DNA from 2 places in the Schnuerera sp. genome. Region 2 is predicted to be linked to the other one. Evidence: riboswitches for the same ligand, from Rfam matches in the RefSeq annotation. Region 2 holds a riboswitch; the other holds the start of a gene.

Region 1 (3,461 bases), on a different contig from region 2:
GGTACAAAAGTACGTCCATCTATAATTTTAGGTGTTATGTCACTTAGATAATAAGTTTTTGTTTCCCTTTGATTAAACACTAAACGACTTCCAATTTTTAATCCTATTATTTGATTATCTTTTTCTATAGTTACTTTTTTATCTTTATCATTCCAATTAACCTCTGCTCCTAATTCTTCTGCTACGAATCGAATCGGCACTAAAGTCCTACCATTTTCTATTATTGGATTAGCTAGTGAAGTAATATCTTTCCCATCTACTACTAATCTAATAGGTTTTGCAGCTATAGCATGTAAATTGAACCATTGAAAAAATATCAATGTAATGACCATTAAAAAAAATAATTTTCCATGAAATTTCCTTTTTTTCAATTATTCCACTCCCTTCATCTTTAGGATAAATTCTTTATTATCTATATTATACATTAGAATCTCGCTTTTCCTAATAGATTACATATTAAATTTACATTACAAACACAACAATATTATGAAAGGTCAATGATAATATAAGAAAATTTGCTATAATTCCTATGATTAATGATATAATATTTATATTGACTTGTTATTAGATTTATTATAATTTAAGGAGGATTTTATGAAAAAAAGGGTAATTTTAGGTATGAGCGGTGGAGTTGATTCATCTGTCTCTGCCTTATTGCTAAAGGAAATAGGATATGAAGTAATTGGACTTTTTATGAAAAACTGGGATGAAAAAGATGAATTTGGAGTATGTACGGCAACAGAAGATGCTGAAGATGCTAGAAGGGTAGCCAATCAATTAGATATCCCCTTTTATACTATAAATTTTGAAAAAGAATATTGGGATAGAGTATTTACCTATTTTTTAGATGAATACAAGAAAGGAAGAACTCCTAACCCAGATGTCATGTGTAATCAAGAGATAAAATTCAATTCTTTTCTAGATTACGCTTTGAAATTAGAAGCAGACTATATTGCTATGGGTCATTATGCTCAAGTAGAAGAAAAAAATGGTAAACACTATCTTCTCAGAGGAAAGGATAAGAATAAAGATCAAAGCTATTTTTTATCTAGAATAGGACAACAAGCTCTTTCTAGAACCCTATTCCCAATAGGACATCTCAATAAAAAAGAAGTTAGAGAATTAGCAGAAAAAAATAATCTTTATACTGCTAGAAAAAAGGACTCAACTGGAATATGTTTTATAGGTGAAAGAGATTTTGATGAATTCTTAGATAAATATCTTTTAACAAAAGAAGGAGACATTATAGATGTAGAAGGAAATAAATTAGGTAAGCATAAAGGGTTGATCCACTATACTCTAGGTCAAAGAAGGGGAATAGGTATAGGTGGAATTGGTACAGGAGAACCTTGGTTCGTAGCAGGTAAAAATTTAAAGAAAAATCTTCTTTATGTAGCTCAAGGCGAAAATCATCCAGCCCTTTATTCTACTTCATTAATCGGAGAATCTCCTTCATGGATACTGGAAGAAGCCCCTAATATGCCTTTAAGATGTACTGCTAAGTTTAGATATAGACAATCGGATATTCCAGTAACGGTGGATATATTAGAAGATGGCAACCTTCATATAAAATATGATGAGCCAGTAAAGGCAGTAACCCCTGGCCAAGTAGCAGTATTATATGAAGATGAAATATGTCTTGGAGGTTCTATTATAAAATCTATAGTGCCTTTGGATAATAAATATTCATATTTAAATGAAATCTAATGGGACAGTAAAAACCATCCCCACTGTCCCATTAATTTATCCTAAGCAATTACTTCTCCTGATTAATTTTTTCTACATTTTTCATCTTTACTTGACAATATAATTTTTAAATGCTATCATATATAAAATTTAATAAAAAATCCTCATCCTCCAAGGGTGAGGTAGAGGTGCGATTACTAAGAGTACTTATATTAAGGCCGGAAGCCAATGATATATGGGGAAAGGAGTCATCGCCGAAGTGTCAGATACCAAAATCTGATGCTGGGACTGCATCTAATAGGTGTAGAACTGTCATCATTGTATTTATTTGCCCGATACTTTGATGTTGAGCTATCTCACTATGGGCCAGAAAGGGGGAGAGGATGTCTTTAGCTTTGCTATTAACAAAAGTATTTGACATACCTGTCAAATGCTTTTTTGTTTTTTTGAATATAAAAAACTGATTTATATTTTAATTAAAAATTAGTTTTAAAATTTATTTGACAAAATTAGATTGGGAGGTAAAAATATTGTTAAATCAATCAGAACAATTAATTAATACAATGAATTCAACACATTCAACGGATTCAGGTTTTAAAAAAGAAATTAGTTTATTTGGCGGAGTTAGCATTCTAGGTGGAATAATGGTAGGGTCAGGGATTTTCTATCTAGGTTCATATGTATTGATGAGAACAGGTATGAGTTTAGGTTTAGCATTGCTAAGTTGGATTTTAGGTGGTTTAGTTTCTTTATTAGGAGGTATTTGTTATGCTGAACTAGGTGCATCTGATCCCCGTGCTGGTGGTATGACTGTATACTTAAATAAAGCCTATTCTCCTGTAGTAGGGTTTTTAAATGGATTTAATAGTTGGTTAATCGGTGGTCCCGGTTCTATTGCTGCAATTGCAATTGCATTACCAAGCGCTTTAACCGCTATCATACCCATGGGAGAATGGACAATTAAAATTATAGCGATAGTACTAATTATAGGTCTCACTATTGTAAATTATTTTGGTGTTAAATTTGGATCAAAACTCCAAAATTATTCTATGATTGCAAAATTAATACCTATTGGTATTATAATGGTATTAGGACTAATGTTCGGAAAAGTATCTCCAGACTTAAGTCTTACACCTAAAACAGTAGATGTAAATTTTGGTTCAATCATTAGTATGGTAGCCTTTGCAGTGGTCGCTAGCTTATGGGCTTATGAAGGATGGACTAATTTAAACACTGTAGCAGAGGAATTAAAAGAACCTAGGAAAAATTTGCCCCTTGCTATCATTATTTCTATTGTTTCAATAACAGCATTATACACTCTATTCAACTATTCCATATATAGAGTTATACCTTTTAATGAAATTGAAAATTTGATTGCAAATAATGAATTCTATCTAGGTAGCTATGCAGCAGAAAAGCTAATGGGGAGATCTGGCAGTATTTTAGTCATAATTGGTATGGTGGTTTCAATGTTTGGTGCTCTTAATGGATGTATATTAGCCTTTCCAAGAATGTATTATGCAATGAGTGTAGAAGGTCATTTCTTCAAAAGTTTTGGTAAATTACATCCAGAACATAAAGTACCTCATGTTCCTTTGATTATACAAGGACTAATATCTATCATATTAGTATTGTTAAGAAATTTAAATCAATTGACTTCTTTAGTTGTATTTTCAGGAATGTTGTTTAATACATTAGGAGTATATGCAGTAATAATTTACAGAAGAAAATTCCCTGATTTAAAAAGACCTTATAAAGTAATTGGTTACCCTGTT
Region 2 (4,190 bases):
TTTTAATATTGATAAGTGGACCAATAGGTTTAATAAATTGGTTATTATTTCGACCTGAGAATTAAATGTACTTTATATTTTCAATTGAACTTTTATATGAACAAAGGAAGGAAATTGCAGTAGAAAGAATGTTAGCTAAAAATATATTTTTAAATGAATTGGAAGAAAAATATATAGATCCGAGTAAGATTTTTATTATTGCCGGTAAAGATATTTTTACTAATAAGGAGTTTTTAGTAGATATAAAGAATAAAGGGAAAACCAAATGGAAAGATGGAAGACCGATAAAAGCTTATAAAACTAATTGTGGAGATGGAACAGTAACCATTCATAGTGCTTTAGGAAATTTAAATGGGCAAAATATATTACTTGAAGGTAATCATACGGATATTTTATATAAATCAAAGAACTACCTATCATCTATTCTAGGAAAACCTTTAATTAAAGATATTAAAGAAGGAGAGATAGGAAAAGGATATATTATCTTCGCAGAAAATTGTGACAAGATAAATATAATTTATAAGATAAAAAAAATGTGTAATCAAAGTATGGATATTGTTGATGATAATATCCAGGTGATAAATTTAGGCAATAATCATTATTGCTTTATGGTTACAGGGGATAAAAATTTAAGAATTGAGCCAGATAAAAGTGCTAATGGGGAAATATTAATAAAAGCAATTGAAAAAATTACAAAAGGAGAATAAACTAATATGCAAAGATGTAAAAGTTGTGGCAATAAATTTAAATGGAAGGATATTATAAAATCCATATGGGTTAAAGGCTACTCTCATATTGTATGTAGTAAATGTGATTCCGAACATAGGGTAAAATTTATAACAAGATTAATTATAGCTTTATTTATAGTAGGGCCAACTATTTTAATTAATAATTTTAGGTATCATGGAAAATATATTTTTAGTGTTTTAAACCTAAGTTCAAAAGAAACTATTTTAATCTACTTAATATGGATTGTATTAATAATTATTATAACACCTATATTTGCTAGGTATAAATTAATAGTTAAAAAATAGAAAAACAAGTAAGTTTTAGTGGACAAGGAGAAAAAATTCCTTGCCCACATTTTTAATTTTCATTATCTAGTAATGTTCATGGTACATTTCAGCTTCTTCTTTAGTCTTATGAATTGTACCATGAGGATGCTCAGGAGGAGCATATATAGAATAAAGTTTGATTGGTACACAACCTGTATTGATTAAATTATGCCATGTCCCTGCAGGTATAAATATTACATAATCATCATATATCCTTGTTTGGAAATCCAAATTATCCATGCTATTTCCCATTCTAACAATTCCTTGGCCTTGCTCAATACGAATGAATTGATCTAAATCAGGATGCATTTCTAAACCTATATCATCACCAACATTAATACTCATTAGTGTTAGCTGTAAATATTTTCCTGTCCATAATGCAATACGGAAAAAATCATTTTGTTTAGTAGCTTCTTCAATATTAGTTACAAAAGGACAAGGCCCATAATCCCTTAACTGAATAGGATATTTCCTATGATCTGGTTGATGTCTAGGACTATTCCAATAAGAATAAGGATAGGATTTATAATCATTATACATAATGTTCACTCCTTTAGTATTTTCTACAATATTATATGTTCTATATTAAAAAGAGGTTCTTTGGAATAGGGCATTTGACCTATCTATTTTACATGATTTTGTTTTAAAACTATCCTATTTTTTATAATAATTCTCTTCTTAATTGCTCTCCTGTTTTAGAGGATAAATATCCTAATGGAATGTCAAATATAGTTATAGCACCTTTTTTACCTTCTAAAGCCATTTTATGGACTGCTCTAGCATAAGCAACTAATACTGATGAAGTGAACTCTGGATTGCTATCAAGGGCAAGATTGAATTCTATTTTATGCCTAGCATTAGATTTTGTAGTTCCAGTTTGAATAACAAATCCTCCATGAGGCATTTTATTATGGTTTTTTTTAAGTTCTTTCTCGGAGATAAAATTTACAATTGTATCATAGTCTGCAAAATAATTTGGCATGGATTTTATTTCATTTTCTATTCTTACTAAATCTTCACCATCTTCGCATACAATGTAGCAGATTCTTTTATGCATTTTGCAAGAAGGAATATTTACATCCTCACAATTTTTAACCTTTTTCAAAATTTCTTCACAGGGTATTGTATATTGGACTCCATCCTTTACACCTTTTATTTTTCTAATAGCATCTGAATGGCCTTGGCTTATTCCTTTTCCCCAAAACGTATAGTTTCTACCATTAGGTAAAATTGATTTACCTAATAACCGAGCAAGTGAAAAAAGACCTGGATCCCAGCCAGCAGATATAAGACTCAATTTATTTGATTTCAAAGCTATGTTATTTATTTTATCAAAATATTCAGGGATTTTTCCATGGTTATCAAAACTATCTACTGTATTAAAATATTTTGAGGTCATAGGAACTTGTTCGCCTAAGTCCTTTGCAGATCCTCCACATAGTATCATTACATCAATTTTATCTTTGAAATCTAACATATTTGAAATATGTATTACATTGGATTTTGTATCTAATAAATCAGGTTCTCTTCTTGTAAATATGCCTACAAGCTCCATGTCTTCATTTTGACTTATTGCTAACTCTGTTCCTCGTCCTATATTTCCATACCCGACTATTCCAATTCGTATTCTATCATTCATGGTGCACCTCCAAAATAATTAATTTATTGAAATTATATCACAAACAATCATAAAAAGTTACCAAAGTTCTGTTGACAATATTAATTTTGTGTGTTACATTGATATACAATTAATTAAATTTAGCAATGTGACTAAGAGGTTGCGGTTGTTAAGAGTACTATGGTAAACTAATTGTAGGAAAGGAACAGTCGCCGAAATATAGGGATACCTATATTGGGACTATGCTGAATAAGTATAGTACTGTCATTAGAAAGTTGCCCAATTTTCTAATGAAGTACTTACCACATTGGGGCGAAAGGCGATTGTATAAACAGTCATGAGTACCTTTTGCTCATGGCTTTTTTTATATTAAATAAAAATGTTTTATTTTTTAGACTTAGAAATTTCATAAATGTTTTTAAAAAGTTTCCTTAAATCTCAACATTTTGATAAAAACTTTTCTTATGCCAGGAGGTTGCGTTATGAAAACAATCGTACGAAAATATGGTGGAACAGCTGTAGAGACTATAGAGAAGATGCAAAGTATAGCTGAGAGTATAATTCGAAAAAAACAAGAGGGTTATAATATTGTAATAGTAGTTTCTGCTATGGGAAAGACAACTAACCAACTTGTTGAGATGGCTAGGAGTATTTCTGATACTCCATGCAAGAGAGAACTTGATGTACTTATGGCCACAGGAGAGCAAGTTTCTATTTCATTACTATCTATGATATTAAAAGAAAAGGGATATGATTCTATTTCCTTAACAGGATTCCAAGCAGGTATTAGGACGAAAGGCATACATACTAAAAGCAAAATTGTAGAAATAGATATTGATAATGTCAAAAAGTATTTAAAAGAAGGAAAAATTGTAGTTGTTGCTGGATTTCAAGGAGCTAATGAATTAGGAGAGATAACTACCTTAGGTAGAGGAGGGTCAGATACAACAGCAGTAGCTTTAGCAGCAAAGCTTCAATGTGCATGTGAGATATATACTGATGTAGAAGGAATTTATAGTGTTGATCCAAGGCTTTTTCCAAAAGCAAAAAAATTGGATTATATAAGTTATGAAGAGATGATGGAAATGTCTAGTTTAGGAGCAAGGGTTATGGAAACTAGATCTATAGAGATAGGCTATAAATATGATGTGCCTATTTATGTTACTTCTAGTCATAATAATATTAAAGGAACATATGTAAAGGAGGTTGACAAAGAGATGGAACAAAAAAGTATAACTGGGTTAAGTGTAAGCGATGAAGTGTTGATGATAACAATTAATAAAGTTCCTTATACGCTAAAAAACATCTCAGATATTTTCAGTAGCTTTGCTAATCATGCAGTGAATATTGATATGATTAGCCAGACATCTCCAAATGCAGGATTTGTTAATATATCTTTTACTACACGCCTGCTGACGGCGTCCCGTGAGCGGACCCAGGGCCTCGACAATACGGCGCATCAGCAGGTTCTGGCCGAGGTCTTCGCCGACTTCCCCGACAGCGAGAGCGCGCTGCGC

The links. Region 2 has a riboswitch for lysine ahead of VK998_RS04340 (aspartate kinase). Riboswitches for the same ligand answer to the same signal wherever they lie in the genome.
Region 1: another riboswitch for lysine. It lies ahead of VK998_RS03845 (APC family permease); the one in region 2 lies ahead of VK998_RS04340 (aspartate kinase).

Annotation. Positions count from the first base shown of each region.
Region 1 is NZ_DATHXO010000160.1:13,292-16,752, forward strand. Features, by position in the region: gene VK998_RS03835 (stalk domain-containing protein) at 1-371, opposite strand, end outside; gene mnmA (tRNA 2-thiouridine(34) synthase MnmA) at 595-1,707, shown strand; lysine riboswitch at 1,862-2,048, shown strand; gene VK998_RS03845 (APC family permease) at 2,217-3,461, shown strand, end outside.
Region 2 is NZ_DATHXO010000178.1:274-4,463, forward strand. Features, by position in the region: gene VK998_RS04315 (hypothetical protein) at 1-65, shown strand, start outside; gene VK998_RS04320 (hypothetical protein) at 66-707, shown strand; gene VK998_RS04325 (TIGR04104 family putative zinc finger protein) at 714-1,034, shown strand; gene VK998_RS04330 (cupin domain-containing protein) at 1,101-1,595, opposite strand; gene VK998_RS04335 (diaminopimelate dehydrogenase) at 1,717-2,694, opposite strand; lysine riboswitch at 2,820-2,982, shown strand; partial or broken gene VK998_RS04340 (aspartate kinase) at 3,156-4,190, shown strand, end outside.